2 regions of the Massilia sp. X63 genome follow, and region 1 is predicted to be linked to the other one. Evidence: riboswitches for the same ligand, from Rfam matches in the RefSeq annotation. Region 1 holds a riboswitch; the other holds the start of a gene.
The links. A riboswitch is a leader RNA that binds a small molecule or an ion and turns the genes downstream of it on or off. The one in region 1 is predicted to bind cobalamin.
Positions count from the first base shown of each region.

Region 1 (4,775 bases):
ATAGGGATCGGCCAGCGGGTTGCGCAGCAGCGCCTGCATCATCACGCCCGCCAGGGCCAGCGCGCCGCCGGTGACGAAGGCCGTCAGGGCGCGGCTGGCGCGCAGCTCGAGCAGCGAAGCGGCCAATGAGCTGTCGCCCTGCGCCAGCTGGCGCAGGGCGTCCGGCATCTCGGCCAGCGGCACGGCGATCGAGCCCGTCATGCCGGCGAACAGCAGGCTGGCGACGGCGCACAGCAGCAGGGCGCCGATGACCAGCATGGCGCGCCGGCGGTGTGCATGAGCGGGGTGAGGCATGGGTCTCCTTCTCGTGGCGTCCGGATCAGCGCATGCCGTAGCGCAGGCCGGCGAACCAGGTGCGGCCGCTGGTGCCGTAATAACGCGCCAGCTCGTACTGCTTGTCCGCGACGTTATTCAGGCGGACCAGCAGCGATAGGCCGGGCGCCATCTGCCAGCTAGTGTACAGGTTGAACAAGCCATAGCCGCCCAGACGGTTCCGGTTGGCGGCATCGTCGAAGCGTTCGCCCGACAGTTGCAGTTCGGCGCCGGCCTCGAGCCTTCCCCAACTGCTGTCGGCATGCAGGCTGGCGTGCTTTTTCGCGCGCCGCGCCAGCTGCTTGCCGGTGGTCTCGTCGGTCGGATCCTGCCAGTCCAGGCTGGCGCGCAGGTTGACCGCGGCGACGCGCGTTTGCGCCGCCACCGTCAGGCCTTCCAGCTTCGCTTCGTTGACGTTGTAGGCGCAGCTGCCGGCGCGGCCCGGGCACGGCGTGCTCGACACGATCATGTCGGTCAGGCGGTTGCGGAAATACGTGGCGTCCAGCTGTACGCCCCCGGCGTCGTAGCGCAGGCCGGCTTCGAGGTTGCGGCCCTTCTCCGGACGATTGGTCGGCAGGCCGTAGCCGGGGTAGTACAGCTCGTTGAAGGTCGGCGCGCGGAAGCTCGAACCGATGCTGGCGGTGGCGCGCAGGCCCTGGCCGAAGTCGTAGCCATAGCCGGCGGCGCCGGTATTCCTGCTGCCGTAGACCGAGGAACGATCGTGGCGGGCGCTGGCGTCGAACAGGTGGGCGCCGCGCCGCGCCGAATAGGCGGCCGCGTACGAGTTGGTGCTGCGGCTGCGCGACAGGGCGGCGGTGGCGCTCGACGTCACCTCTTCTTCGCGGCGGCTCACCAGGAGCTGCAGGGTGTCGGGACCGAGCGCAACGGTGTTCTGCCAGGTCAGCTCGTCCTGCCGGGTATCGATCTGGCTGGCGCCGGAGCTTGCTGCGCTGGTGAAGCTGCCCAGCTTGTCGTCGGAGCGCGCGTACTGCAGGGTGCTGCGCCAGTTCGAGGTCAGCTGGCCGGTCGCGTAGACGGCTGCCGTGTTCAGGTCCTGCTCGTTGTGGACGTCGTAGGCGCCGCTGCCGTTGTCGTACTGCGCGCGCAGCGCGCTGTGCAGGAACTGTGCGCCGATGTCGATGCCCGGGGCCGGCGAATACGACAGCTGGCCGTTGGCGTTGCGGCGGCGGTAGCCGTCTTCGTCCGGATTGAAGCCGAACGCCCCCGGGCGCGTGGCCGAGAAGCCGTCCGATTCTTCGTGGCCGGCGCCGAAGGCGTAGCGGAAGGCATCGGCCGCGCCGTGCACGCTCGCGTCGACCTGGCGGATCGCGTTGCTGCCTGCGCCCGCCGAGCCGCTGACGACCGGACCGCCTGCGCCCTTGCGGGTGAAGATCTGGATCACGCCGCCGATCGCGTCGGCGCCGTACAGGGTGCTGAGCGGCCCGTAGACGATCTCGATGCGCTCGATGGCGCCGAGCGGCACCGCGTTCCAGGCGGCGACGCCGCTGGTGGACGAACCGATGCGCACGCCGTCCAGCAGGACCACGACGCCGTTGCTGTTGGCGCCGCGCAGGAACACGCTGGTGGCGGCGCCGGCGCTGCCGTTACGGGTGATCTCGATGCCGCGCTGGCGCTGCAGCACGTCGGCCACCGAACCGGCGCCCGAGCGTGCGATTTCTTCGGCATGGATGACGGTGGTATCGGCGATCACGTCGGCCGCGCGTTGCGGCATGCGGTTGGCGGTGACGAATACCGTGTCGGTGGTCTGGGCGAAGGAAGGTGCGACGAAGGCGAAAGCGAACGACACTGCGGCCGCTTGCCGTGTTACAGGAAAGTTCATGAAATGTTCACATCAAAGACAACCAGCCGACGTCCCCGTAGGCCAGATTGAACAGAAGCGCGCCGTGGGCACGCTTCCACCTTTTGGCCGGTATCCGGGCTGGCAAGTGTGGCCGTCCGACCTTCCCATGCGTGATGCACAGTGGTCATGGAGGACGGTTCGCCGCGCTTGTCATTCATCGAGCGCGGCACTTGCTTACCGTTGCGGGGGCAGCACACGTTGGCCTTGTTGAAGGGCTTCGTGTTTCCCGTTTAACTGCGGTCGTGAACACGACCGCGAGCACCAAAACGCCGTCATTATAGGACAGGACGGCTGGGTGTTGTCAGTCTTTTAGCACAAGGACTTCGCCGTAGCCGATGCGGTGGGGACTGGATGCAGCGCGCAGCGCGGCCTCTTCGATGCTGCCGCCGGCATGCAGGGCCGACAGCACGCGCATGGTCCCGGCATGGCAGATGAGCAGGGCGGCAGGGTGTCCCGCCCGGCGCAGCGCGTCGCGGAAGGCGGCCACGCGCTGCGCCACCGCAAGCACGTTTTCTCCGCCGCCGGGACGGTAGTGCAGCAGGTCGGCCGCCCAGGCATCGACCTCGGCGCGCGCGATGGCCTCCCATGGCCGCATCTCCCAAGCGCCGAAATCCATCTCGGCCAGGCGGGCGTCGAGGGTGACGGGGGCGCCGAGTGCGCGCGCAAGCTGGACGCAGCGCAGGAGCGGGCTCGCAAACACGGGTAGCGCGCCGGGCAGGCCCGCCGCGCGCAGGCTAGCGGCGACTGCCGCTATCGCGTCGATGGATGTCGGCATGTCCGTCCTGCCGTAGCAGATGCCCGGCGCGACGTCCGGTTGCGGATGGCGCACCAGGATCAGTTGCATCGATCAGGCCAGGGCGCCGCGGCCGAGCGTGGCCAGTACGGCGAGGTAGATGACGGCTTCCGCCAGCTGCTGGACCGCGCCGAGGCAGTCGCCGGTGTAGCCGCCGATGCGGCGGGCGAACTTGCGGGCCAGCCACCAGGTGACGACGGCGCTGGCGCCGAAGGCTGCCAGCACGGCGGGCAGCTCGACGGCGCCAAGGGCGAGCAGGACGCTGGCTGCGATTGCGACGCTGGCGCAGGCGATGCCGAATTCCGGCGTCGTCATGCGTTCGGCCAGCGGCTTGGCCTTGCCCTCGGCGCGCGCATATTCCATGCGCCAGATGAGCGAGGTCGCCGCCAGCCGCGACAGCGGGTGGGCGAGCAGCAGGGCGCCGATGGCGCCGGCCGGCGGCAGCATCGCGAGCGCGGTGCACTTCACCCCGAGCATGCAGACGATGCCGATCGCGCCATAGGCGCCGACGCGCGAATCCTTCATGATCTCCAGCACCCGTTCGCGCGTCATGCCGCCGCCGAGGCCATCGCAGGTGTCGGCAAAGCCGTCTTCATGGAATGCGCCGGTGGCATAGATGGTCGCCACGGTCGAGAGCACGGCGGCGACCGGTGCGGGAAAGACGGTGGCGGCCGCAGCGTATACAGCGGCGGCGATGGCGCCCACCACCAGGCCGACCAGCGGAAAGTAACGCGAAGCGTGGTGCAGCCACTCGTGCTCGAAGCCGACCCAGCGCGGGATCGGCAAGCGAGTGAAGAACTGGACCGCGATGAAGAACAGGCGCAGCTGCTGCATCTGCCCTTAGTCCTGCTGCGCGTTGGTGCTGACCTGCGCCGATGCGAAGGTCGCCATCTCGTTCAGGAAGTTGGCGGCCGCATGCAGCAGGGGCAGGGCCAGGGCGCTGCCGGTGCCTTCGCCGAGCCGCAAGCCCAGGTGCAGCAGCGGCTGGGCGCCGAGCGCTTCCAGCATCAGGCGGTGGCCATTCTCATCGGAGCAGTGCGCGAACACGCAATAGTCGAGGATCGCCGGCTGCAGGCGGGCGGCGACCAGCAAGGCGGATGAGACGATGAAGCCGTCGATCAGCAGCAGCTTGCGCAGTTCGGCCGCCTTCAGCATCGCACCCGCCATCATGGCGATTTCGAATCCGCCGAAGGTGGCCAGCACCTCGAGCGGATCGTCGGCGCCGGCATGCCGGTCGACCGCCGCGGCGATGACCTGTTGCTTGCGCTGGATGCCTTCGTTCGACAGGCCCGTGCCGGCGCCCACGCATTGCGGCAGCGGCAGCCCCGTCAACTTGTGCATGATGGCCGCGGCGGCGGTCGTGTTACCGATGCCCATTTCGCCAAAACCCAGCACGTTGCCGGGCAGGCCGCGTACCAGGGCCATGCCGTGCTCCAGCGCGGCGCCCAGTTCCTGGCGCGACATCGCGGCTTCACGGGCAAAGTTGCGGGTTCCCCTGCCGACCTTGCGGTCGAGCAGGCCGGCGCGCACGCCGAAGTCGTGGTTCACGCCGGCGTCGACGACATGAAGCGCGCAGCCGTTCTGGCGAGCGAACACATTGATGGCCGCGCCATCGGCAAGGAAGTTCTCGACCATTTGCCAGGTCACCTCTTGCGGGTAGGCGGACACGCCTTCGGCCACCACGCCGTGGTCAGCGGCAAAAACGAGGATGGCGGGATCCGCGATGCGGACCGTGGTCGAACGCTGCACCATTCCCAGCTGGGTCGCAAGGGACTCGAGGCGCCCGAGGCTGCCGAGCGGCTTGGTCTT
Region 1 covers NZ_JBFTEF010000029.1:433-5,207, reverse strand. The annotation lists gene AB3347_RS25535 (FecCD family ABC transporter permease) at 1-294, opposite strand, end outside; gene AB3347_RS25530 (TonB-dependent receptor) at 320-2,152, opposite strand; cobalamin riboswitch at 2,220-2,454, opposite strand; gene AB3347_RS25525 (histidine phosphatase family protein) at 2,475-3,017, opposite strand; gene AB3347_RS25520 (adenosylcobinamide-GDP ribazoletransferase) at 3,021-3,800, opposite strand; gene cobT (nicotinate-nucleotide--dimethylbenzimidazole phosphoribosyltransferase) at 3,807-4,775, opposite strand, start outside.

Region 2 (4,775 bases), on a different contig from region 1:
CGACTCGATCTGGGCGATCTGGCGCGCCGTGTTCCCGGTGTGCCAGACCACGATCAGGTCGGGCTTCAGCGCCAGCACCCGCTCCATGTCGATCACGCTGTTGCTGCCGACCAGCGGGAGCGTCTTCGCCGCCTCCGGGTAGTCGCTGTAGTTCATCACCCCGACCACCTGCCTGCCGCCGCCGGCCGCGAACAGCAGCTCGGTCGCGTGCGGCGCCATCGAGATGACGCGCCGGGCCGGCTGCTGCACCGTGACGCGGCGGCCGGCATCGTCGACCACGCTTACCGCGGCCCGGGCGCCGAACGCGGCGCAGGCGAGCAGCAGCGCTGCCAGCAATCGGGGCGCGCGCATCAGAAGTCGTAGCGCAAGGACAGCTTCAGCTGGCGGCCGTCGCTCGGGTAGATGCCCGCGCGGCAGCCGAAGGCGTTGCTGTAGTACTGGCGGTCGGCCAGGTTGAGCGCGGTGACGGCCGCTTCCCAGCCGCCAACGCGATAGGCGTAGCGCGCGTCAAGGGTGGTGTAGGACGGAATCCGCGCGCCGCAGCCGTTGCTGAAGTCGCTGCCGTAGCGCTGGCTGTCCACCCGCTGGGCGCCGATGTCGGCGCTGTGGCCGCTCGCGGGCGTCCAGGCGGCACGCAGCGTGACCACGTTCTTCGGCACCAGCACCATCTCGCGGCCGGCGTTCGGGCCGCCGGTGAATTCGGCGTCCACGCGCTGCCACTTGGCGGTGAGGCGCAGCGCCTCGGTCAGCGCATGCTGTCCTTCCAGCTCGAAACCCTGGCGGCGGGTCGGATCGAGGTTGGTATTGGCGCCCCAGCCGATGGTCGGGTCATAGAAGATTTCGTCGGTCAGGCGGTGGCGGAACAGGCGCGCCGTCAGCTGGCGGGCGGCCGACCCGGCGGTCACGCCCAGCTCGAGGTCGCGCGAGATCTGCGGCGCCAGCACTTCCGGCCCGCCCCGCAGGCTGTTCTCGTCCACGTTGGCGATCCGGTAGCTGCGTCCGAGCCTGGCGAACACGGTCAGTTGCGGCAGCGGGTCGACGCTGCCTTCGAGCGACCAGGCATTGATCGACTGCCTGCGGTGCTCGTTCACGACCGGCGGGTAGGCCAGCGGGTCCGAATAGTCCTTGGTGAAGCGTTCGTGGCGGCCGCCGATGGCCAGGCGCGCATTCTGCAGCCCATACTGCGGCGCATTCCACAGGACTTCGTTGCGCAGGTAGACGGCTTTCGAATCCTGCTTGGCGTCGCCGAGCGAGAAGTCGGATGTCGTCTGGCGGTCCCAGCGCACCAGGTCGATGCCGGCGACCAGCTCGTTGCGCTTGTCGCCGATCGTCGCGGTGTGGCGCAGGCGCGGCGAGAACTGGGTCTGGCTGGCGTCATACGCCACCCGGGTGACGCCGCCGGTGTAGAAATAGTTGGCGCTGACCTCGCGCTCGCGCTGCGACAGCTCGGCCGCCAGCTCGAGGCCGCCGATGCGGTGCTCGACGAAGGCGGTGACGCGGTCGGTTTCGAGGCTGCCGAAATCGTCGGGGGTCGAAGCCTGGCGCGGATCGGCGTGGAACTGCGCCTCGGTCAGCGAACCCGGGAAGCGCGCATCCTGCTCCGAACGCTCGAAGCGCAGGCCGGCCTTGCCGGCGCCGTAGTTGTACTGGACGCCGCCGCTGGCGGTCTTCTGTTTGAACGCGCTGTTGGCGCGGTAGTTGTCGGTGCCGCGGTCGGCCACGGCCAGGTCGAAGGACAGCGGGCCGGCGCCATGGCTGAGCGAGGCGCGCAGGTCGTGGGCGTCGAAGCGGCCGGCTTCGGCGAACAGCGAACCGTGGGTGCCGCCCTGGACGCCGCGGCGCGTGATGATGTTGATCACGCCGCCGGTCGCGCCTTCGCCCCACAAGACGCTGCTGCCGCCGCGCTGGATCTCGATGCGCTCGACGGTGTCCACCGGGATGCTCGACAGGATGGCGTTGGTCAGTTCGTTCTCGTTCAGGCGCACGCCGTCGACCAGCACCACCATGTTCTGGGGGCCGTTCGCGCCGAAGCCGCGCAGGTCGAGCGCGAAGTCGGGCGACGCGTCCAGGCTCTGGCGGCCGTAGACGCCGCCGACCTTGCGGATCGCGGCATTGACGTCGGTGGCGCCGGCGCGGCGGATGTCCTCGGCGGTGATGACGGTGGCGCCGATCGGCGCGGCAGCGGTTTGCGCAGGGAAGCGTGCCCCGGTGATGACGATCGAGGGAAGGGTTTCCTGGGCCGGGGCGTGGGCGGCAAGGACGGACAAGGCGCAGGCCAGCGCGAGCGGCTTGAAGGCCGGCGCGCTGCGTGGAACGACAGCAGATTTCATGTTGGATGTTCTCGGTAATGGCACCGGCCTGCGTCCCCGCACACCGGAGTTCAACGGAAGCCGCCGCGCGCAATGCTCGCGCCGCCGCTTCCACCTGTCTGGCCGGTATCCGGGCTTGCAAGACCGACTGCTCCACCTTCCTATGCCGCCTGGGCACAGTGGTAATCGGAGCAGCCTGCCGACCGCGCCCGACAGGGCGCGGCGACGCTTGTTGACCGTTGCGGGGGCAGCACACCTCGGCGCCGGCGCGCAGCGCCTTTGCCTCGTGTTTCCCGTTTAACTGCGCATGCGGAGGGCATGCGCGGGCACCAGAACGCCGGGATTATAACCTGACAAGCTTTTCCGCATTTCGTTGCCTTTATTTGTGCTTCTATCCTAAACGCTTGGAAATTGTTCAAGCTTCTGGCTATAGTCGCCCTCATACAAAAATGATATTCATCAAGGGAGTCTTGCATGCAGATACGAGGAAGCCGACCAGGCTACCGCGCGCTTCTGGTCGCCGCAGTACTGGCGTCCGGCGCCACCCTGGCCTGGTTCGCCCGGGCCGACGCGGCGCCGCCCGCCGCCACGCCTTCGCTCGACGGCATCGCGCTGGCGGCGCCGGACGCCGCCGCCGTCGGCGTGCCCAGCAGCCCCGAGGCCTGGGGCGGCATCCGCAACGGCGACCAGCCGACCTTGTCCGACCGGGTGGTGAGCTACCGCATCGCCGCCAGCCTCGACCCGGTCAAGCACCTGGTCAGCGGCCGCCAGCAGCTCAGCTGGCGCAACCGCAGCGCGGTCCCGGTGCGCAGCATCTACGTGCACCTGTACATGAATGCCTTCGAGGGCGAAGGCAGCAGCTTCTTCACCGAGCAGCGCCGGCGCGGCGAACGCTTCCGCAGCGGCGCCGGCATGGACGACGGCGAATGGGGCCACATCGCCCTGCGCAGCGTGAGCCAGGGCGGCGCCGCCGTACCGTGGCGCTTCGTGCAGCCGGACGGGGGCCCGGCCACCGACCACACGGTGGCGCGCCTCGACCTGCCCGAGGCGGTGGCGCCGGGCGCCTCCACCACGCTCGACATGGCCTTCACCACCCAGTTGCCGCGCGTGATCGCGCGCACCGGCTACTACGGCAGCTTCCACCTGGTCGCGCAATGGTTCCCGAAGATCGCGGTGCTGGAACTGCCGGGCGAACGCGGCGCCACCGCGCCGCGCTGGAACGCGCATGAATTCCACATGGAGTCGGAGTTCTACGCCGATTTCGGCAGCTACGACGTGAGCCTGACCGTCCCGAAGGGCTATACGGTGGGCGCCACCGGCGAGCTGCAGGGCGCACCCAGCGAAAAGGACGGCATGCTGACGCACCGCTACGTGCAGCACGACGTGCACGATTTCGCCTGGACCGCGGACAAGCGCAGCGGCCGTCCGCTGGTGGAGACCTGGACCGGCCCGGGCAGCCCGACCGTTACCGTGCAGGTGCTGTATCCGGCCGAGTACGAGGCCAGCGCCAAGCCGGCCATGAAGGCGGCCAAGGATTCGCTGGCGTATTTCTCGCGCATGCTCGGCCCCTACCCCTACCGCACGCTCACCGTGGTGATTCCGCCCTACAACGCGCAGGAGGCCGGCGGCATGGAGTACCCGACCTTCATCACCGCTTCCGGCTACGCCCGGGTGCCGTCCGGATCGCTGGCCGAGTACGAGCTCGACGCCGTGACCATCCACGAGTTCGGCCATGGCTACTTCTACGGCATCCTGGCCAGCAACGAGTTCGAGGAACCGATGCTCGACGAAGGCCTGAACGCCTACTGGGAAAACCGCATGATGCGCGAGCGCCGCCAGCAGGTGTATCCGGCGCCGGCCTTCCTCAAGCGGATCGGCGTCGACCCGGGCTTCGAAGGCTTCGACTTCATGCGCCTGGCGGCCCCGCGCGACCGTCCGCTCGATGCGCCCGGCCAGAATGCCTGGCAGCGCCTGCAGGGCATCGGACCGGTGTACAGCCGCAGCGCCATCGTGATGCGCGACCTGGAGGAGCGCATCGGCAGCGAGGCGATGGAGCGCGGCTTCAAGGAATACTACCGCCGCTGGAAGTTCCGCCACCCGGGCCTGGCCGACCTGCGCGAGGCCCTGGCCGACGGCAGCGGCGAGCGCGCCGCGGTCGAACAGGTATTCGCGCAGCAGGTCTATGCGGCGATGCGCGTCGACGACAAGGTGGCCAAACTGTCGAGCGAGGAAGAGCTGCCGCTGGCCGGCACCCGCCTGGTCGACGGCAAGCGCATCGAAGCCTCGCAGGCGGAGGTGGACAAGCGCATCGCGGCGCGGCGCGCCCAGTGGAACAAGGCCAACCCGAACGCCGGCGAAGGGCGCGGCCCCTTCCCCTGGCGCACCGAGGTGACCGTGCGCCGCGACGGCGCGGCCGTGCCGCAGACCCTGGTGGTGCGCTTTGCCGACGGCAGCAGCGAGACCGTC
Region 2 covers NZ_JBFTEF010000008.1:157,352-162,126, forward strand. The annotation lists gene AB3347_RS17115 (cobalamin-binding protein) at 1-351, opposite strand, end outside; gene AB3347_RS17120 (TonB-dependent receptor) at 351-2,330, opposite strand; cobalamin riboswitch at 2,413-2,658, opposite strand; gene AB3347_RS17125 (M1 family metallopeptidase) at 2,784-4,775, shown strand, end outside.
Region 2: linked by a shared signal. The riboswitch ahead of AB3347_RS17120 (TonB-dependent receptor) and the one ahead of AB3347_RS25530 (TonB-dependent receptor) in region 1 are both predicted to bind cobalamin.